2 regions of the Stenotrophomonas sp. 28608_Sma genome follow, and region 1 is predicted to be linked to the other one. Evidence: riboswitches for the same ligand, from Rfam matches in the RefSeq annotation. Region 1 holds a riboswitch; the other holds the start of a gene.

The links. Region 1 has a riboswitch for glycine ahead of ACZLHH_RS21255 (trimeric intracellular cation channel family protein). Riboswitches for the same ligand answer to the same signal wherever they lie in the genome.
Region 2: another riboswitch for glycine. It lies ahead of gcvP (aminomethyl-transferring glycine dehydrogenase); the one in region 1 lies ahead of ACZLHH_RS21255 (trimeric intracellular cation channel family protein).

The regions. Positions count from the first base shown of each region.
Region 1 is NZ_CM151308.1:4,492,009-4,502,905, forward strand. Features, by position in the region: gene ACZLHH_RS21215 (primosomal protein N') at 1-2,117, shown strand, start outside; gene ACZLHH_RS21220 (glutathione S-transferase family protein) at 2,312-2,932, opposite strand; partial or broken gene ACZLHH_RS21225 (NYN domain-containing protein) at 3,112-3,888, opposite strand; gene ACZLHH_RS21230 (NAD(P)/FAD-dependent oxidoreductase) at 4,012-5,292, shown strand; gene ACZLHH_RS21235 (hypothetical protein) at 5,384-5,836, opposite strand; gene ACZLHH_RS21240 (nuclear transport factor 2 family protein) at 5,841-6,272, opposite strand; gene ACZLHH_RS21245 (hypothetical protein) at 6,341-6,733, opposite strand; gene ACZLHH_RS21250 (GIY-YIG nuclease family protein) at 6,828-7,094, opposite strand; glycine riboswitch at 7,135-7,224, shown strand; glycine riboswitch at 7,238-7,341, shown strand; gene ACZLHH_RS21255 (trimeric intracellular cation channel family protein) at 7,426-8,043, shown strand; gene ACZLHH_RS21260 (MdtA/MuxA family multidrug efflux RND transporter periplasmic adaptor subunit) at 8,329-9,495, shown strand; gene ACZLHH_RS21265 (multidrug efflux RND transporter permease subunit) at 9,492-10,897, shown strand, end outside.
Region 2 is NZ_CM151308.1:3,669,623-3,680,519, forward strand. Features, by position in the region: gene ACZLHH_RS17395 (M2 family metallopeptidase) at 1-1,372, shown strand, start outside; gene ACZLHH_RS17400 (hypothetical protein) at 1,838-2,230, opposite strand; gene ACZLHH_RS17405 (siderophore-interacting protein) at 2,314-3,210, opposite strand; gene ACZLHH_RS17410 (multidrug effflux MFS transporter) at 3,353-4,579, opposite strand; glycine riboswitch at 4,879-4,981, shown strand; gene gcvP (aminomethyl-transferring glycine dehydrogenase) at 5,044-7,911, shown strand; gene ACZLHH_RS17420 (VOC family protein) at 8,004-8,414, opposite strand; gene ACZLHH_RS17425 (amino acid permease) at 8,518-9,885, opposite strand; gene ACZLHH_RS17430 (AraC family transcriptional regulator) at 9,967-10,689, opposite strand; partial or broken gene ACZLHH_RS17435 (catalase) at 10,806-10,897, shown strand, end outside.

The DNA.
Region 1 (10,897 bases):
ACTACCTGTCGCCGGAGGGCGTGGCCCCCACGGTTGCGGTCGGCTGCCGCCTGAAGGTGCCGTTCGGCAACCGTGAGCTGGTCGGTGTGGTGGTGGGACACGGCCAGACCGACGACGGCCAGGGACTCCGCCAGGCGTTGGCTTGGTGCGACCCGCAGCCGCTGCTGCAGGGTGAGCTGTGGCAGAGCCTGCAGTGGCTGGCGCGCTACACCCACGCGCCGTTGGGCGAAGTACTCAGCACCGCCCTGCCCGGCCCGCTGCGCCACGGCGAGGCCCTGCCCGACACCCATCACTGGGGCTGGCAACTGACACCCGAAGGCCATGCCCAGCGCGGGAAGCTGCGCGCCGGCAGCCGCCCGCGGCAGCTGGCCGAACTGCTGGCCGAGGCCGTGGTGGATGAAGACGTACTGGGCGAACGCATGGAGGACTGGCGCACCGCCGCACGCAGTCTGGCCAAGCGTGCACTGGCCGAGCGCGTGGCGATGACGGTGGCACCGCAGCATGCGCAGCCGCTGCCCGGGCCCACGCTCAACCCGGACCAGGCCGCGGCCGTGACTGCGATCAACGCCGCCGACGGCTTCCAGCCTTTCCTGCTGGATGGCGTGACCGGCAGCGGCAAGACCGAGGTCTACCTGCAGGCGATCATCCATTGCCTGGCACAGGGCAGGCAGGCGCTGGTGCTGGTGCCGGAAATCGGCCTGACTCCGCAGACCCTGGCACGCTTCCGCGGCCGCCTCGGCATCGCCGTGCATGCGCTGCATTCGGGCTTGAACGATAACGAGCGCGCTCGCGTCTGGGCAGCCGCCTCACGTGGTGAAGCACGGGTCATTGTCGGCACCCGCTCGGCAGTGTTCACGCCGCTGCCGCAGGCCGGTCTGCTGATCATCGACGAGGAACATGACGGCAGCTACAAGCAGCAGGACGGCATCCGCTACCACGCGCGCGATTTCGCCCTGGTGCGCGCCAAGGCGCTCGGCATTCCCGTGCTGCTCGGCAGTGCCACGCCCTCGCTGGAAACCCTGCACAACGCCTATGCCGGGCGCTACACCCACCTGCGCCTGAAGCAGCGTGCCGGCGATGCACGACCACCGCGCGTGCGCATCCTTGATGTGCGCAAACGGCCATTGCACGATGGCCTCTCGGCCGATGTTCTGGCCGGCATCGGCGAGCACCTGCAGCGTGGCCAGCAGGTGCTGGTGTTCAAGAACCGCCGTGGCTACGCACCGGTGCTGCTGTGCCACGACTGCGGATGGACCGCGCCGTGCCAGCGCTGCGATGCGCCGATGACCGTGCATGGTGGCGGCCGTCGCCTGCAATGCCACCACTGCGGTGCGCGGCAACCGGCGCCGCTGGCATGCCCGGCCTGCGGCAGCCTGGCGCTGCAGCCACAGGGCATCGGTACTGAACGCCTGGAAGAGCACCTCACCGCCGCCTTCGCCGATTTTCCGGTGGTGCGCATCGACCGCGGCACCACCTCACGACGCGACGCACTGGAACAGCAGCTGGCGAGGCTGGGCGACCAACCCGGCATCTTGGTCGGCACGCAGATCCTGGCCAAGGGCCACGACCTGCCGAAGCTGACATTGGTGGTGGTGGTGGGCATCGACGAAGGTTTGTTCTCCGCGGACTTCCGCGCCAGCGAGAAACTGGCGCAGCAGTTGATCCAAGTGGCCGGCCGTGCGGGACGCGCGCGTGATCCTGGTGAGGTCTGGCTGCAGACCCATCACCCCGGGCATCCGCTGCTGGAAACCCTGGTGAGCGGTGGCTACCACCCGTTCGCGCAGGCCGAGTTGAACCAGCGCCAGGCCGCCGGATTCCCGCCGTTCGCGCATCTGGCACTGATGCGCGCCGAGGCACAGCAGGTCGAGCATGCCAATGCGTTCCTGCTGGCGGCGCGGCAACTGCTGGGGGAACAGAATGTGGTCGAGGCCTACGGGCCGATGCCGGCGCCAATGCCGCGGCGTGCCGGCTACCAGCGCACCCAGCTGTTGCTGTCTGCCCTGCAGCGGCCGCCATTGCACAGCGTGCTCGGGCAGTTGGTACCGCAGCTGTATGCGCTGCCGGAGGCACGCAAAGTGCGCTGGTCGCTGGATGTGGATCCGACGGATCTGTATTGAGGGCGCTGCCCAATGCTGCGTAGAGTCGAGCTTGCTCGACTGCCGTGCGCCAGAAACAGTCGAGCAAGCTCGACTCTACCGTCGGTCCGTATGGACCCGACGGATCTGTATTGAGGCAGACGAACGCTACCGCCGGGCCATGCCCGGCAGTCCTCCGCATACCACGCTCGCCGGGCATGGCCCGGCGCTACCCCTCAGGTCAGCGGCGACATCACGCCGCGCTGGTAGGCCGGGCGTTCGCGCAGGCGGGCGTACCAGTCGGCCAGGTGCGGCAGTTCCGGGCGCTGGATGGGCAGTTCGAACCAGGCATAGATCAGCGAGCCCAGCGGGATGTCACCCATCGCGAACGTCTCGCCCGACAGCCACGGCTGTCTGGCCAACGTGGCATCGGCCATCGCCAGGTAGTCACCGGCACGCACGATGGCGGCATTGATGCGCGCTTCGTCGCGGTCAGCTGGGGCGGTGCGCATGATGCCCCAGATCAGGTCGGTGTACAGCGGCGCCATCCGCGAGGTGCTCCAGTCCATCCACTTCTCGGCCTGGGCGCGTTCCATCGGGTCTTCAGCGTACAGCGTGCCCAGCGCGTAGCGCGCACTCAGATAGCGCACGATGGCATTCGATTCCCACAGCGGCAGGCCATGGTCTTCGATCACCGGCACCAGGCTGTTGGGATTCATCGCCAGGTACTCCGGCGTCTGCGTGCCGCCATGGCTGCCACCAACCTCGATGGATTCGTACGGCAGGCCGATTTCCTCGGCGCACCACAGCACCTTGCGGACGTTGCTGGAATTGCGGCGGCCCCAGATCTTCAACATGCGGGTTTTTTCCTTGCTGGCAATGCGAGCGGCAACGATACGCCTGATCGGAGTGGGTGTGTGGGTGGCGGATGTGGAATCGGGCATCTGCGCGCTGCCGGCCAGCGGCCGGCACTACCGGTTCCTTTCCGGCCAGCGGCCGGCACTACTGGTTCCTTTCCGGCCAGCGGCCGGCACTACCGGTTTTTCTTCGGCAGCGCGCGCACGTAGGAGGACTTGCCATCCTTCTTAAGCTCGAACAGGCCGATCGCCGCCAGCAGGTCACTGAGCTTGCCGTAGCCGTAGTTGCGCGGGTCGAACGACGCCTGGTTGCCGATCTGGCTGCCGACCGGGCCGAGATGCGACCAGCCATCCTCGCCCTCGGCCGAGGACACCGCACGGCGCAGCATCTTCACCAGCCGCGTATCGCTGCGCATTTCCGCACCGCTCTTGCGTGGCCGGGCATCGTCGTTGGCAACAGGCTCGTTCGATGCCTGTTCGCTGGACGCCTGTTCGGTATCCGGCACGCTGGCATGGGTCTGGCCCAGCGCTTCCAGATAGGTGAACTTCGAGCACGCGTTGACGAACGGCTCCGGGGTTTTCTTCTCGCCGAAGCCATACACCTTCACGCCATCGGTCAGCAGGCGCATCACCATCGGGGTGAAATCGGCATCGCTGGACACGATGGCGAAGCCATCGAGATTGCGCGCGTACAGCAGGTCCATGGCATCGATCACCATCGCCATGTCCGAGGCATTCTTGCCCTTGCTGTAGGCGAACTGCTGGATCGGGCGGATCGCATATTCGTGCAGCACGGCCTCCCAACCCTTCAACCGCGGGCTCTTCCAGTTGCCATAGGCGCGGCGCACGTTGGCCACACCGTAGCGGGCGACTTCGGCCAGGACCTCGTCGATCTTCGAGGCCGGCGCATTGTCGGCGTCGATCAACAGGGCGATGCGCTTTTCCGGTTCGCTCATGGGCTCCTCACGGGCGGTTGCCTGAACCCGAGTATCGCCGATCCATGCGGGCGCTGACGTGACAGGGCGCCATCGTGCGAAGATGCCAGGCGCTTCCCCCAATGCCCCCACTGGAGTGAGTCGATGAGTCGCGAGCGCGTTCCCCACCTGGTTGTTGTCGGCGGCGGTTTTGCCGGCCTCTGGGCCACCCGTGCCCTGGCCCGCGAGCGCATACGCATCACCCTGGTCGACCGCCGCAACCACCATCTGTTCCAGCCACTGCTGTACCAGGTGGCCACCGCCGGCCTGTCCGCGCCGGATATCGCCGCGCCGCTGCGCCACATCCTCGGCCACCAGCGCAATGTGGAAGTCCGCCTCGGCGAAGTGGTGACCATCGACAAGCAGGCCCGGCAGATCCGCATGGCCGATGGCAGCACGCTGGACTACGACAGCCTGCTGCTGGCTACCGGCGCCACCCACGCCTACTTCGGCAACGACCAATGGGCCGATGATGCGCCCGGGCTGAAGACGCTGGACGATGCCATCGCACTGCGCCGCAAGCTGCTGCTGGCGTTCGAGCGCGCCGAGGCCGAACCGGACCCGGCGAAGAAGGCGGCGTGGCTGAGCTTCGCCGTGGTCGGCGGTGGACCTACCGGTGTTGAGCTGGCCGGCACCCTGGCAGAAATCGCGCGGCATACGCTGCGCAACGAGTTCCGCCACATCGATCCTGCCAGCGCCAAGGTGCGGCTGGTCGAGGCCGGCCCACGCGTGTTGTCTTCGTTCCCGGAAGTGCTTTCGCTGAAGGCGCGCCGTCAGCTGGAAAAGCTGGGCGTGGAAGTGCTGACCGGCACCCCGGTGAGCGACATCGACAGCCAGGGCTTCAAGCTCGGCGATCAGTTCGTACCGGCCCGCACTGTGGTGTGGGCCGCCGGTGTGGCCGCTTCACCGCTGGCGCGCACCCTGGAGGTGCCACTGGACCGCGCTGGACGCGTGCAGGTGCAACCCGACCTCACCCTGCCTGGGCACCCCGAGCTGTTCGTGGCCGGTGACCTGGCCGCACTGAACCAGGCCAATGGCAAGCCGGTACCCGGCGTTGCGCCCGCCGCCAAGCAGATGGGCAAGTACGTGGCCGAGGTGATCCGCGCGCGTCTGCATGGCAAGGCCGCACCGGGGCCGTTCAAGTACGCCGACTTCGGCAACCTCGCCACCATCGGCCGCATGGCCGCGATCGTGCACCTGGGCCGGCTGCAACTCTCGGGCGTCCTCGCCTGGTGGTTCTGGCTGGCCGCACACGTGTTCTTCCTGATCGGCTTCCGCAACCGCATCGTGGTGCTGCTGAACTGGGCCGTGGCGTACTGGAGCTACCAGCGCAGCGCGCGCATCATTTTTGGTGATGACCAGGAAGACCGGCGACCCCGACGGTAGTGCCGGCCGCTGGCCGGCTGCTGCGCGGTCGGATCCCTTTCCGCAGGAAAGGGCTCTGACCCCGTCAACACCATCCACGCATGGCGTGGATCTACCGGTTCATCGGGCCGCCCGGCACCCGCCGTTTCGACCAGGTGCGGCAGAAATCCTCCTTCCTCGCGGCATCGGCAATCTGCGTGCTACTCCAATGCCGGGTGATCCAGACTGTCAGTGCGGTACTGCTGAGATGCCAGCGCAGCATGTCGTGCCTTGGCTGCCGCATCAGGTGGCGGCGTGCAACCCAGAACGCTTCGCGCTCGACGTCAGTCGCCTTCTTCAACGCTTCAGGATCGAAGAACCGCGTCGTGAAGCTCCATGGATTCATCGGCTGGAATCCCGTGCGCTGCTCACTGCTGCACGCAGCCATACCACTGGGTGCGCGGTCCGCCGGCTTCGGCCGGCCTTCCACCAGCGCCAGCCCGAGCCGGTACAGCAGGCCAGGCAGCAGTGCGATGACCGCGGCCAGCATGACGACGGAGATCCATGCTTTGCCGGCAGCACGCATCGCTCTACGGCGCCTTCGGTTTCGGGTACCACAGTGCATTGACGATGACCCAGCGCTGGTCGAAGCGGCCCATGTGGAAGTAGTCGACGAACCACGGGGTTTCCAGCCGCACCGAGGCGGCGTTGCCGGTCACGTCCAGCACCGTGCAGCGGCGGTCCCATTGATCCTTCGGGGTCTTCAGCGCGCCCTGCTTCGTCAACGCGACCAGCTCTTCCTTCGACATGCGGCGCAGGCCCAGGCGTTCGTCGGGTGTATCGCCGAGCACCGCGCGCTTGGCCAGGTCCGGGTGCAGGGAGCGGGCGACGCGCTGCGGGTCGGCCTCCAGCTGGCCGTCGACGTAATCGTGGCAGGTGGCTTCGATGGCCGCGATGGTGGCCGGGTCGGCGGCAGGGCTCGTTGCTGCGGAAAGAGCGAACAGCAGGGCAATCGTGGACATCCGGGTCTCCAGCTCTGGGCGCGGGGCGATCATGGCATGGGCAAGCCGCATCCACGCATGGCGTGGATCTACTGCATCAGGCCCATTTCGTCGACGCTCAGCTGCATGTACAGGAACGCGGCCGCTTCGTCGGTCATCGGCTGGCCCTGCGGGAAACTGTCGAGCCAGGCGGAGATGCGCGCATGCCGATGCTTCAGCGCATCAGCTATCGCGCGCTTTTCCGCGTCGGTGGCATGTTCCTGCATCTCATCGCGCAGCAGGTCATCGCCGATGCCCCATTTTTCGGCCAGCGGGATCAGGTCGACCAGATCGGGCGGCACCTGGTCGCGGCGCAGGTGGATGGGCTCGGGCGTGTCCGGGCCGCGCTGTGCGGCCAGTTCGGCGGCGCTGCCGATCTGCCCGTGCTGCAGCGGTGGCGGAGTCTGGGCGCAGGCCGACAGGGTGATACAGAACGTCAACATCAGCATCCAGCAGGATTTCATCGGACCGCTTCCTGTGTCGATGGATGTGGCGATGATGGCATGGCCCAGCACACCATCCACGCATGGCGTGGATCTACAGGACCGGCGCCTGCAGCCAGGCCAGCTTGCGTTCGCGCGGCTGCTGCTTGAGCTGCCACTCGGCGCGCGAGGCGGCGGCCCGGTCCGGGTACTCGCGCACGGCCAGCACGCGCAGTGGCGGCCGTGCCCGGGTGTAGCGCGCGCCCTTGCCGGCCTGGTGGGCGGCGAAACGCGCCTCCACATCGGTGCTGATGCCGGCGTAGTAGCTGCCATCGCGGCATTCGAGCAGGTACAGGAACCACGGGCGGAGGGACGGGGCCATGCCCGGATTATGCCGTGCTGCACTGCAGCGGATATACTGGCGCCCGAATGCAGGAGAGAGGCGCCGCGCTGGCGCCCGCCGAAGGCGCAGGCTCCCATGATCGCTCAGGCCGGTGGGCTGGAATCCCACCAACCATGCATTCGACTCGCCGAGCTGGAGAGAGGTCACCGGGCACGCCCGGGACGATCCGCCGAAGGGGCACGCGGCCAACGCCGCTGAACTCTCAGGCAAAAGGACAGCGGGAGCGGCACCGGTCATCGTCATCCCGTCATTGCGCAGGCAGTGGCGGTAGTCGCGCATGGCCGGCCCCACCGCGCCCGGAGCCTGTCCCATGCTGCTGTCCATCATCTACCTGATCGCCATTTCCGCCGAAGCCATGACCGGCGCGCTGTCCGCCGGCCGTCGCCGCATGGACCTGTTCGGGGTGGTCATGATCGCCTGCGTCACCGCCCTCGGGGGCGGTTCGCTGCGCGACATCCTGCTCGGCCACTACCCGCTGGGCTGGGTGAAGCATCCCGAGTACCTGGGCTTCACCGTGTGCGCGGCGCTGATCGCCACCTGGGTGGCGCGCTGGATGCACCACTTCCGCCGCACCTTCCTGGTGCTCGATGGCCTGGGCCTGATCGCCTTCACCCTGATCGGCTGCTCGATCGCGCGCGAGGCCGGCCATGCCATGCCGATCGTGCTGATCGCCGGCATGCTGACCGGCGCGTTCGGCGGCGTGCTGCGCGACATTCTCTGCAACGAGGTGCCGCTGATCTTCCAGAAGGAGCTGTACGCGATCATCGCGCTGCTGACCGGCGCGGCCTACCTGTTGCTGCTGCACTGGGGCGTGGCCGACGCCACCGCGATCCTGTGCTGCCTCGGCGGCGGCTTCGCGCTGCGCCTGCTGGCGATCCACTACCGCTGGGAAATGCCGAAGTTCGTCTATCACGACGAAGTGCATTGATTGTTTGACGGTAGTGCCGGCCGCTGGCCGGCAACACGGCACGCGCCCACAGATTCCGGCAGGTTGCCGGCCAGCGGCCGGCACTACCGAATGCGTTGCATGACCATGGTCATGCGGCATTGGCCGGGGTGATTGGCTACCATTGTCACCCCGTCGCTGCCGCGACGGCATCCAGCCACGCCGCGCCCGCGGCCCCGCCAGACAACTCCCTCCCCGCTGCCCGTGGTGCCGTGAACGCGCCGACGGGCCCGCATGTCCCTGCGCGCGCAGGGCGCAGGATGCCCCATGTCTGTCGCCGAAAATTCCCGCTTCCGTCGTGCCCGCCTGTTGTGGGCGGTGCTGGCCATCGCCCTCGTCGCCGTTCTGGCGTGGTGGCTGTGGCCCCGGAACGGCGCCGGCAGCAGCGACGATGCGCCGGGCAAGACGGTGCCGGTACGCGTGGCACGCGCCAGCGCCGAGCCGCTGGTGCTGCGCCTGAAGGCGGTCGGTACGGTCACCCCGCTGCACAGCGTGGTGGTACGCAGCCGCGTGGATGGCGAACTGCTACGGCTGCATTTCCAGGAAGGCCAGCAGGTGAAGGCCGGCGATCTGCTGGCGCAGATCGACCCGCGCCCGTATGAAGTGAAGCTGGCACAGGCGCAGGGTACCCAGCAGCAGAATCTGGCCGAGCTGGAAAACGCCGAGCGCCAGCTGCAGCGCTACCGCGAACTGCAGAAGCAGAACTACGTGTCCGGGCAGGAACTGAGCGACCAGCAGAGCAAGGTGCGCCAGCTGCAGGGCCGCCGCCTCAGCGATCAGGCGTCCGTTGATGAAGCGCGCCTGCAGCTGCAGTACACCCGCATCACCGCGCCGGTCAGTGGCCGCGTCGGGCTGCGCCGGTTGGACGTGGGCAACCTGGTGCGCGCCAGCGATGCCGAAGGCCTGGTGACTCTGGCGCAGACCGCGCCGATCAGCGTGCTGTTCACCGTGCCCGAACCCGAGCTGCCTGCGCTGCTCGATGCCGTGCAGGCGCAACCGGCACTGGCGGTGGAAACCTGGGACCGCGAAGAACGCCGGCAGCTGGCCCGCGGCTCGCTGTCCAGCGTCGACAACCGCATCGATACCACCACCGGCACGTTGAAACTGCGTGCGCACTTCGACAACCACGATCTGGCGCTGTTCCCCAACCAGTTCGTCAACGTCCGCCTGCAGCTGGGCGAGCAGCCCGCGCTGCTGATTCCCGATGCCGCCGTGCAGTTCGGCAGCCAGGGCAACTACGTGCATATCGTCGACAAGGACAGCAAGGCACAACGCCGCACCGTGGTGCTCGGTCCAGCCGATGATGGACGCGTGGCCGTGCGCTCCGGGCTGGCCGCAGGGGACAAGGTGGTGATCGAAGGCATCGACGGGCTGGAAGACGGCACGGCGGTGGAGATCATCACCGAGGAGGCCGCGACCAAGGCCGGCGCATGAACCTCTCGCGCCCGTTCATCCTGCGCCCGGTCGCAACGACTCTCCTGATGGTGGCGCTGCTGCTGTCCGGCGTGCTGGCCTATCGCCTGCTGCCGGTGGCGGCGCTGCCGCAGGTCGATTACCCGATCATCCAGATCACCACGCTGTATCCGGGGGCCAGCCCCGAACTGACCACACGCACCATCACCGCACCGCTGGAGCGCCAGCTCGGCCAGATTCCCGGCCTGAAACAACTGTCGTCGACCAGTTCCGGTGGCGCCTCGGTCATTACCCTGCAGTTCGGGCTGGAGGTGTCGCTGGGTGTGGCCGAGCAGGACGTGCAGGCCGCCATCAACGCGGCGGGCAGCTTCCTGCCCGGGGACCTGCCTGTGCCGCCGGTGTACCGCAAGGTCAACCCGGCCGACACCCCCATCCTGACCTTGGCGGTGACCTCGCAAGGCCTGTCGCTGCCGCAGGTGCACGATCTGGTGGATACGCGCATCGCCCAGCGCCTGGCGCAGTTGCCCGGCGTCGGCCTGGTCAGCCTGGCCGGTGGCCAGCGCCCGGCGGTGCGCATCCAGGTCAATCCAGCGGCGCTGGCCGCCAACAACCTGGGCATGGACCACATCCGCACCGCCATCGCCGCCGCCAACGTCAACCTGCCCAAGGGCAGTTTCGATGGCCCGATCCGCGCGGTGATGCTCGATGCCAACGATCAGATGCGCAGCGTGGATGAGTACCGTGCCCTGGTACTGGCCTGGCGCGACGGCGCGCCGCTGCGGCTGGGCGATGTAGCCACCATTACCGATGGCGCCGAGAACCGCCAGCTGGCCGCCTGGAGCGGTACCACGCCGGCAGTGCTGGTGAACATCCAGCGCCAGCCCGGCGCCAACGTGATCGCCGTGGTCGAGCAGGTGCGTACGCTGCTGCCGCAGCTGCAGGCCACGCTGCCCGCCGGCGTGCAGATGAATGTACTGAGCGACCGCACCGAATCGATCCGCGCGTCGGTGCGCGGCGTGCAGAAAGAACTGGTACTGGCCATCGGCCTGGTGGTGCTGGTCACCTGGGTGTTCCTGCGCAATCTGCCGGCCACGCTCATTCCCAGCGTCGCGGTGCCGCTGTCGCTCATCGGCACCTTCGCGGTGATGCTGCTGGCCGGCTATTCGCTCAACAACCTCACGCTGATGGCGCTGACCATCGCCACCGGCTTCGTGGTGGACGATGCCATCGTGATGCTGGAGAACATCGCCCGCCATCTGGAGGAAGGCGAAAGCCCCCGCGATGCAGCGCTGAAAGGCGCAGCCGAGATCGGCTTCACCCTGGTGTCGCTGACTGTTTCGCTGATCGCGGTGCTGATCCCGCTGCTGTTCATGGCCGACCTGGTGGGTGCACTGTTTCATGAGTTCGCAGTGACACTGGCTGT
Region 2 (10,897 bases), 820 kb from region 1:
CCAGAAGTTCGTCGGCCTGGTGAATGAAGGTGCCAAGGGCATGGGTTTCACCGATGCCGGCCAGATGTGGCGCAGCGGCTACGACATGCCGCCGGAGCAGATCGGCCCGGAAACCGATCGCCTGTGGGAACAGGTCAAGCCGATGTACGAGCAGCTGCACTGCTACGCACGCGGCAAGTTGGACAAGACCTACGGCAAGGACAAGGCGGAAGTGGGCAATGGCCTGATCGCCGCACACCTGCTGGGCAACATGTGGCAGCAGGACTGGTCGAACCTGTGGGACCAGCTGGAGCCGTATCCGGGTGCCGGCAGCCTGGACATCACTGCAGCGCTTGAAAAGCAGTACCAGACCAACCTGAGCGCGGCGTTGGCCAAGGCCGGCAAGGATGCCAACGTAGCGGCGCAGTACAAGGCACAGCGCGAGGCCGAACTGCGTACCGCCAGGCAGATGACCGAGCGCGCCCAGGACTTCTACGTGTCGCTGGGCATGCCGTCGCTGCCGCAGTCGTATTGGGAAAAGACCCAGTTCATCAAGCCCGATGACCGCGACGTGGTCTGCCACGCCAGTGCCTGGGACATGAACATGGAAGGCGATGTGCGCACCAAGATGTGCATCAAGCCGAACGAAGAAAACTTCACCACCATCTACCACGAGCTGGGCCACATCTATTACGACCTGGCCTACAACCCGCTGCCGCCGCTGTTCCAGGGCGGTGCCAACGATGGCTTCCATGAAGCGATCGGCGACACCATCGTGCTGGCGATGACGCCCAAGTACCTCAGCTCGATCGGCCTGGTTGATGCGCCGACCGAAAGCCGCGAAGCGGTCATCAACAACCAGATGCGCATGGCGCTGTCGGGCGTGTCGTTCCTGCCGTTCGGGCTGATGATCGACCGCTGGCGCTGGGGCGTGTTCGATGGCTCGATCACCGCCGACAACTACAACAAGGCGTGGTGGGACCTGAAGGCCAAGTACCAGGGCGTGGCGCCGGCCAGCACCCGTGGCGAAGAGTTCTTCGATCCGGGCGCGAAGTACCACGTGCCGGGCAACACCCCGTACACCCGCTACTTCCTGGCGCGCATCCTGCAGTTCCAGTTCTACAAGGGCCTGTGCGACGCGTCCGGCTACAAGGGCCCGCTGCATGAGTGCACCTTCTACGGCAACAAGGAAGCCGGCCAGAAGTACTGGGCGATGCTGAGCAAGGGTGCCAGCCAGCCGTGGCAGGCCACGCTGAAGGAGCTGACCGGCACCGACAAGCTCGATGCCGGCCCGATGATCGAGTACTTCACCCCGGTCAACGAGTGGCTGAAGCAGCAGAACGAAGGCCAGATGTGTGGCTGGCAGGCCAACGCGGCCCCGGCGGCGAAATGAGAAAAGGGGCGGGTCCGCAAGGATCCGCCCCTTTCCGGTAGTGCCGGCCGCTGGCCGGCAACTGCACGGTGGACATCTGTCTGGCAGCCGGCCAGCGGCCGGCTCTACCGAAACAGCAATCAAACGAAGGCCAGATGTGCGGCTGGCAGGCCAACGCGGCCCCGGCGGCAAAATGAAAAAAGGGGCGGGTCCGCGAGGATCCGTCCCTTTCCGGTAGTGCCGGCCGCCGGCCGGCAACTACGCGATGAAGACCCAACGGGCAGCCGGCCGGCGGCCGGCTCTACCGAAACAGCAGTCAAAGGCCAGATGTGCGGCTGGCAGGCCAACGCGGCCCCGGCGGCGAAATGAAAAAGGGCGGATCCGAAAGGATCCGCCCCTTTCCGGTAGTGCCGGCCGCTGGCCGGCAACTGCACGGTGGACATCTGTCTGGCAGCCGGCCAGCGGCCGGCTCTACCGAAGTGCCTGTCAGCTGTTCTTCTTCGCGGCCATCGCTGCGGCCAGCTCGGCCTTGAATTCCTCGAAGGTCTGGCCCTTCTCCTTCGCTTCGGCCTGCGCGGCATCGCGCAGCGCATCGGAGTACATGAGGCGCACCGGCGTGCCGTTGCGCTCGTGCAGTTCACCGGCCTGCATGATCAGCGCCAGCACCTGCGCAGCGCTCTCGCTGTGGCCAGCGATGCGGCCGTCCATGCCCAGCACCCATTCGCCGTCACGGCGCACGACACCGGCCAGCAGGGTGCGCTGCGCATCGCGCAGCTCGGCATGCGGTTCCACCGGCGATGCCTGCGCGGCGGCCTTGTTGGCGGCCTGCTTTTCCTGGCGACGGCGCTGGTCGCGGCGGGTCTTGGAACTGGTGGACATGGTGCGGTACCGCTGCGAAGGGGGGCGCAAGGATAGCGCACCCCGCCCGCAGCGCTGCTTCACGCGTGCTCGATCCAGTATGGTCAGTCCAGCACCTTGCCGTGCCGCCAGTAGCCCATGAAGGTGATCGCGCGGCGGTCCAGCCCGCAATCGCGCACCAGGTGGCGGCGGATCGCCATCACCGCCCCCGCCTCACCCGCCACCCAGGCGTACAGCGGCCCGGCCACGCAGGTGTCGGCCTGCTCCCAGAGGATCTGCGTATCGACGTCGATCTCCTCCAGCGCATCGCCAGCAGCCACGCTTGAGGTCGCTGACAGCCGTTCCTGGACCGCCTGCAGCAGCGGCTGGCCATAGGCGGCCTGCCCACGCGGCAACCACACCAGCTCGGCTGTGCCCGGCGCTTTCAACGGCACCGCATCGCCGGCCTGGGCCACTTCCAGCAATGCCAGCGTGCGCGGCGGATCAGGCATGTCCGCCAGCTCTTCGAGGATGCCCGCCACCGCAGGCAACGCCGTTTCATCGGCCACCAGCAGTACCTGGCCGACACCGGCTGGTGGCTTCCACTCCCAGCCTTCGCTGCTCTCGGCACAGTCGGCATCGGGGGCCAGCAACACCACGCGGTCGCCTGGGCGGGCGTGCATGGCCCAGCGCGAAGCGGGTCCGGTCACCCCGTGGATGACGAAATCGACATCGACCTCGCCCTGCTCCGCACGCAGCTGGCGGATGGTGTAGGTACGCATCGGCGGGCGCTTGTCATCCGGCAGGGCCCGGTAGCGTGGGTACCAGTCTTCACCGCTGGGGACCTGCGGCACCTCCTGGCCGGGCAAGGGGAAGAACACCTTGATGCGCTGGTCCGGGCCTTCGGTCTTCATCCGCGCCACGTCGGCACCGGTGAACACCATGCGGTCCAGGGAAGGGGAGAGAACGCGGCGCTCCTTCAGCGCCACCTCGAACAGGCGGTAGGTCTGCTGCGCAGCCATGGGGGAACCTCATGCAACGACATCGGATTGGCTGGCTGTCGTGCATCCACGCACCGGCTGGCTGGAATGCCCAGCCTAGTCCGGTTGTCCGCGGTTGCAAGGATGTGCCGGCATCCCCGTCCGCCCTACCCCTGCACGCTGCTCAGTGACCCGTGCAGACTGCCTGCGCCGCGCGTTCACGCTGGTGTTCCCAGTACCAGAACACGAAACCAGCACCGAAGAACGCCGCCTGGCCCAACGCCAGGTGCAGCGGGCTGGCGCTCAGCAGCGGCGATACCACGCCAGCCACCACGGTGCTGATCATCAGCTGCACGAAGGCCTGCAGCGACGAGGCCAGGCCGCGCTGGTGCGGGTACATGTCCAGCACCGCCAGCGCCAGGATCGGGAAGATCAGCGCCATGCCCATGCCGCCCAGGAAGATCGGCAGCACCGCCCACGGCAGCACGAACTGCGGCGACAGCGCCACGTAGCCGACGTTCAGCAGCACCGACAACGCGCACAGGCCGAACCCAATGGACACCTGGCGGGTGGGCGTGGTGTGCCCGGCCATGCGCCCGGACAGGAACGAGCCGGTGGTCATGCCGCCGATGGTGGGGATGAACAGCCAGGCGAAGCCGCCCTCGCCCAGATGCAGGTGCTGCATCACGAACACCGGCGCCGAGGAGATGTACAGGAAGATGCCACCGAAGCCGATGCTGCCGGCCAGCGCCAGGCGCAGGAAGCGCGGGTTGAAGCCGATGCGCAGGTAATCACGCATCAACGTGCGCGGCGACAACGGCACGCGCGCTTCAACCGGATGGGTCTCCGGCAGGTAGCGTGCAGTGGCCGCCAGCAGGACCAGCCCGAACACCACCAGGAACCAGAAGATCAGCGGCCAGCCGGCGCCACTGAGCAGGATCCAGCCACCGATGATCGGTGCGATGGCCGGGGCGATGCCGAACAGCATCGACACCTGGCTCATCAGGCGCTGCGCGTCGTGGCCATGGTAGAGATCGCGGATCACCGCGCGGCCAACGATCATGCCGACACCCGCCGACAGGCCCTGCAGCGCGCGGAACGCCAGCAGCGTGGTCAGGTCGGTGGACAGCGCGCAGCCGACCGAGGCGCCGACGAACACCACCAGGCCACCGAGGATCACCCACTTGCGGCCCCAGGCATCGGACAGCGGGCCGTGCGCCAGGCTCATCAGGCCGTAGAACAGCAGATACACGCTGATGGTCTGCTGCACCGCCACTTCGTCCACCGCTAGGCGCTGGGCCAGCTGCGGGAACGCCGGGAAGATGGTGTCGATCGAGAACGGACCGAACATGGCCAGACCGGCGAGCAGCAGGGCCATGCGGCGGGTGGAGGGAGCAACAGCGGCGGTCATGGGGAAGGCGTCCGGCAGGGCCATGCGCGGCACGCACGGCGGGCGCCGGTCCCCTTCTGCAGGGACGGCGCCAGATGAATTCGGGTATCCGCCCATCATAGGTGGGGATTGCGCCCGATGCCATGCAGCGGTGCACAAAACGCACGACCGGGCCATCGGCCATTCAGGCGCGGCGGCCATGCCTGGAGGCGGCCGGCGGGCCCGCAACGGGCTATAATCGGCGGGCAACACGGTGGGAGAAGCGGAACACCGCTGCCGAAGGCGCAACGCCCGTAATCGCTCAGGCCCGATACCACCCGTAACAGAACTCTGGAGAGACCGGTTCGATCCGGCGCCGAAGGGGCACGAAGCTGCGGTCCGCCGCGCTTTTAAACTCTCAGGCAAAAGGACAGAGGGGCGCCCCGCAGACCGCCGACCGGCGGCTTGTGCCCGTGCGTGTGCCCTTTCCTGACGGATCCTTCGCCATGTCCCAGAACACCCCTTCCCTGCGTGAGCTCGAGCACCACAATGCGTTCGTCGAGCGCCACATCGGCCCCAACGACGCCGAGATCGCGCAGATGCTCGATGTCGTCGGCCACGCGTCGCTGGATGGCATGACCGATGCCATCGTACCGGCCAAGATCAAGTCGCCGGCGCCGCTGGCGCTGCCGGAGTCGATGACCGAAGTGCAGGCACTGGCAAAGATCCGTGCGATCGCCGACAAGAACACCGTGCTGCGCAGCTTCATCGGCCAGGGCTACTACGGTACCCACACGCCGAACGTGATCCTGCGCAACATCCTGGAAAACCCGGCCTGGTACACCGCCTACACCCCGTACCAGGCGGAAATCTCGCAGGGTCGCATGGAAGCGCTGATCAACTTCCAGACCCTGTGCGCCGACCTCACCGGCATGGAAATCGCCAACGCCTCGCTGCTGGACGAAGCCACTGCCGCCGCCGAAGCGATGACCCTGGCCAAGCGTTCGGCCAAGTCGAAGTCGGACACCTTCTTCGTGCACGACGCCGTGCACCCGCAGACCCTGGAACTGCTGCGCACGCGTGCCGAACCGATGGGCATCGTGCTGCGCGTGGGCACCCCGGCCGAAGCGCTGGAAGCGGAAGCCTTCGGCCTGCTGCTGCAGTACCCGGACACCTTCGGCCAGGTCGGCGACTACAAGGCGCTGGTCGATGCCGTGCACGCGCGCGGCGGCCTGGTGGCCGTGGCCACCGACCTGCTGGCCCTGACCCTGCTGGCCGCTCCGGGCGAATGGGGCGCGGACATCGTGGTCGGCAACAGCCAGCGTTTCGGCGTGCCGTTCGGCTTCGGTGGCCCGCACGCCGCCTTCATGGCCTGCCGTGACGCCTACAAGCGCTCGATGCCGGGCCGTCTGATCGGCGTCTCGATCGACGCGCAGGGCAACCCGGCCTACCGCCTGACCCTGCAGACCCGCGAGCAGCACATCCGCCGCGAGAAGGCCACGTCCAACATCTGCACCGCACAGGTGCTGCTGGCGGTGATGGCCTCGATGTACGCCGTTTACCACGGCCCGGACGGCCTGACCCGCATCGCCCGCCGCACCCATCGCCTGGCCTCGATCCTGGCCGCCGCGCTGCGCAACGCCGGCGTGCAGGTCGGCGGTGACTTCTTCGACACCCTGCATGTCACCGGCGTGCACGCCGATGAGATCCACGCCAAGGCACGCGCCGCCGGTTACAACCTGCGCGCGATCGACAGCGACTCGGTCGGCATCAGCCTGGACGAGACCACCACCCGCGCCGACATCGTCGCCGTGGCTGCCGTGTTCGGTGCCTCGCTGGACGTCGACGCACTGGATGCCAGCACCGCCGACGCGTTGCCGGCCGGCCTGCTGCGCCAGTCCGCGTTCCTGACCCACCCGGTGTTCAACACCCACCACAGCGAGCACGAGCTGCTGCGCTACCTGCGTTCGCTGGCCGACAAGGACCTGGCAATGGACCGCACGATGATCCCGCTGGGCTCGTGCACCATGAAGCTCAACGCCACCGCCGAGATGATCCCGGTGACCTGGCCGGAGTTCTCGCAGATCCACCCGCTGGTGCCGGCCGACCAGGCGCTGGGCTACAAGGAACTGATCGACACGCTGGAAGCGATGCTGGTGGAATGCACCGGCTACGACGCGGTCAGCCTGCAGCCGAACTCCGGCGCGCAGGGCGAGTACGCCGGCCTGCTGGCGATCCGCGCCTACCACCGCTCGCGCGGTGAGGAACATCGCGATATCTGCCTGATTCCGGACTCGGCGCACGGCACCAACCCGGCCTCGGCACAGATGTGCGGCATGAAGGTGGTGGTGACCAAGACCGATGCCAACGGCAACGTCGACGTCGAGGACATCCGCCTCAACGCCGAGAAGTACAGCGACCGCCTGGCCGCGATCATGATGACCTACCCGTCCACGCACGGCGTGTTCGAGGAAGAGGTGGTGGAGATCTGCGAGATCATCCACAAGCACGGCGGCCAGGTGTACACCGACGGTGCCAACATGAACGCCCTGGTCGGCGTGGCCAAGCCGGGCAAGTGGGGTTCGGATGTTTCGCACCTGAACCTGCACAAGACCTTCTGCATCCCGCACGGTGGTGGCGGCCCGGGCGTCGGCCCGTGCGCGGTCAAGGAGCACCTGGCCCCGTTCCTGCCGGGCAAGCTGGGTGACAACGGCCCGGTCGGCATGGTCAGCGCTGCCAGCTTCGGCAGCGCCTCGATTCTGCCGATCAGCTGGATGTACATCGCGATGATGGGCCGCGACGGCCTGCGCAAGGCCACCCAGGTCGCGCAGCTCAACGCCAACTACATCGCCAAGCGCCTGGCCCCGCACTTCAAGACCCTCTACACCGGCCGCAACGGCCTGGTGGCACACGAGTGCATCCTGGACGTGCGCCCGCTGGAGAAGACCAGCGGCATCGGCGCCGAGGACGTGGCCAAGCGCCTGATCGACTTCGGCTTCCACGCCCCGACCCTGAGCTTCCCGGTGGCCGGCACGCTGATGGTCGAGCCGACCGAGAGCGAGTCGCTGCACGAGCTGGATCGCTTCATCGACGCGATGATCCAGATCCGCGAGGAGATCACCGCGATCGAAGACGGCCGCCTGGACCGCGAGGACAACCCGCTGAAGAACGCGCCGCACACCGCCACCGCGGTGACCGCGAGCGAGTGGACCCACGCCTACCCGCGCGAACTGGCCGCCTTCCCGCTGGCCAGCCTGAAGCAGAGCAAGTACTGGCCGCCGGTGGCGCGCGTCGACAACGTGTACGGCGACAAGAACGTGATGTGCGCCTGCATCCCGGTCGATGCCTACAAGGATGATGAAGTCGAGGCTTGATTCCTCGCGGCATCGGTAAAGAGAACGGCCCGCGCAAGCGGGCCGTTTTCATAAGCGCGTGTGGACCAAGGTCCACACCCACAAACATCCGATCACGGGTCCGGCATCTGCCCCAGGCTCAACTGCCACGAGACACCGAAGCGGTCCTGCACCCAGCCGTAGCGGTTGCTGAAATCGTAGTCACCCACCGGCATCAACCAATGGCCGCCCTCACCCAGCACGCGTGCCGCACGCTCGAACTGCTCGGCGCCGGAACACTCCACGAACAGCGAGATCGACGGCGAGAAGGTGAAATCGTGCACGTCCAGGCTGTCAAAGCACAGGTAATGGGTGCCGCCGAGCAGGAAGATGGCCTGGCGCACCTGCCCCGGCACGCCGGCACCGGCGCCGTCCGGATGGCGCTGCATTGCCAGCAGGCGGAAATCGGCGAAGGCCTCGGCGTACAGGGCCAGGGCGGCCTCGGCCTGGCCGGTAAACATCAGGAAGGGGCGACTGCGCAGCATGCGGTACTCCTGGTCGACGGGCCGCGGGCGGCCCACACGATCAGGATGGCACGGCGGATGTGCAGCCCCCGTGGTAGTGCCGGCCGCTGGCCGGCAGCTTCAGTCACGCCTCGCGCATGCGCCGGGCGATGGCGCTGCTGGCGGCGATCGTGGCAGTCAGTGCCACCATCGACAGGAACTGCAGGCGGGTGTGCGACTCGCTCAGCAGCAGGCCGAAGATCAGTGCCAGGATCGCCAGCGCACAGGCGGTCAGCCACGGGAATCCGGCCATGCGGAACGGCAGGCGGGTGCCGAGGCGGTCGGCCCGGCGGCGCAGCACCAGCTGCGACACCAGCGACAGCGTCCACACCAGCAGGCAGGTGGAACCGACGATGTTCAGCAGCACCGGCAGTACCCGGTCCGGGAACAGCAGTTCCATCACCGTGGCGGCAAAGCCGAACAGCACGCTGGCCAGCACGGCGATCACCGGCACCTGGCGCGGGTCGGTCCAGCCGAGCACCGCCGGTGCCTCGCGGCGCTGCGCCAGCGAATACATCATGCGCGAGGCGCCGTAGAGGTTGGCATTGAGTGCCGACAGCAGTGCGATCACGGCGATCAGGGTGATGGCCGTACCCGCGCCCGGGATGCGGGCGATATCCAGCACCGCAGCGAACGGCGACTTCAGCGCCTCGCTGGTCCACGGCACCACGGCGATGATCACGCTCAGCGAGCCGATGTAGAACACCAGGATGCGCCAGGCCACGGTGCGGATGGCACGGGCAATGCTGCGCTCGGGATCTTCGGTTTCGGCCGCAGCGACGGCTACGATCTCGGTGCCGCCAAAGGCAAAAACGACAACCAGCAGCGCCGCGCCGATGCCGGCCAGCCCCTTCGGCGCGAAGCCGCCATGCTCGGTGAAGTTGCTCAGGCCCGGCGAGGTCACCTGCGGCAGCCAGCCCATCAGCAGCGCCACGCCGATGGCGATGAAGGCCAGGATCGCCACCACCTTGAGGATGGCGAACCAGAATTCGAACTCGCCGAAGTTCTTCACTCCCAGCAGGTTGATCGCGGTGAAGAACAGCATGAAGGCCAGCGCCGCCATTGGTACCGGTATCGCCGGCCAGACCGTGGCAAGAAGCCCGGCCGCGCCTACCGCCTCGGCGGCGATCACGATCACCAGCTGCACCCACCACAGCCAGCCCACGGTGGCGCCGGCGGTGGCTCCCATGGCATCAGCGGCATAGACCGAGAACGCGCCACTGGTCGGCTTGGCCGCCGCCATCTCGCCCAGTGCGTTCATCACGATGATCACCAGCGCACCAGCGACCAGATACGACACCAGAACCGCCGGGCCGGCCGCCTGTACACCCACGCCCGAGCCGAGGAAGAGGCCGGCGCCGATGGCGCTGCCCAGGCCCATCATGATCAGCTGGCGGGGCTTGAGCGAGTGCCCGAGGCGGGACGGCGAAGCGGTCGGAATCGAGTTGGGCATCGGCAGGGCTGGCGGCGGCTACAGGGGCGACACCTTACCCTGTCCCGTGCCCACGGGGATAGGCACAGCGCAGCAGGCGGCTCAGGCCAGCGCCGGCTCGCCGACGTTGCCACCAATACGGGCCCGGTAGGCGCGCGGCGAGAAACCGGTTTCAGCCTTGAACTTGCGGGTAAAGGCGCTCTGGTCGCTGAAACCGCAGGCCTGGCCGATGCAGGCGATGCTGTCGTCACCGTGCAGCAGGTGCATGGCCATCTGGATCCGCAGTCGGGTCAGCACCTGCTGCGGGGTCATCTGGAACACCTTGCGGAAGCTGCGCTCCAGCTTCGACAGCGAGAAGCCGGTGATGTCCAGCAGGGTCTGCATGCGCACGTTCTCGGCGTAGTGCGCATTGAGGTGGGCCAGGGCCAGCCGCAGCTGCTCGTATTGGGTGCCCAGGCTGTCCTTCTGGCCGAGGTCGCGGGATATGCCGATCAGGCCCTCGATGGCCCCATCGACCACCAGCGGGCGCTTGCAGGTCAGGCACCAGCCCGGTTCGCGGTTGGCGAACAGGTGCAGCTCCATCAGGTTCTCGATCACCTCACCGGACAGCACGCGGGCGTCCTGGTCGACGTAGTCCGCGCTGAGGCCGGTCGGGTAGATTTCAGCCGCGGTACGCCCGATCACGTCCTTGCGCGCGCGCAGGCCCAGCCGCCGCAGCATGGTCTGGTTGACGTGGGTGTAACGCCCCTGAAGGTCCTTGATGAAGAACAGCACATCCGGGATGGCGTCGAACAGGGCTTCGATGTCGGCGGGCTCGACTCGCATGGGGCAAGCATACCCGAGCCTGCTTTTGCCTGTACGTTCACCTTTGCCGGACCTCGGTTTAACGGGCTCGGTTCCAGTGTCGTGGTTCTCTTTCAGATCATCCGGAGCCAACGTCAATGGCCGCCAGCAAGCCGACCGGCAAGCGCGCAACCACCCACGCCGAAAACCACTACCGGGGCGACGGTGATGAACTGCACCAGCAGGCCGG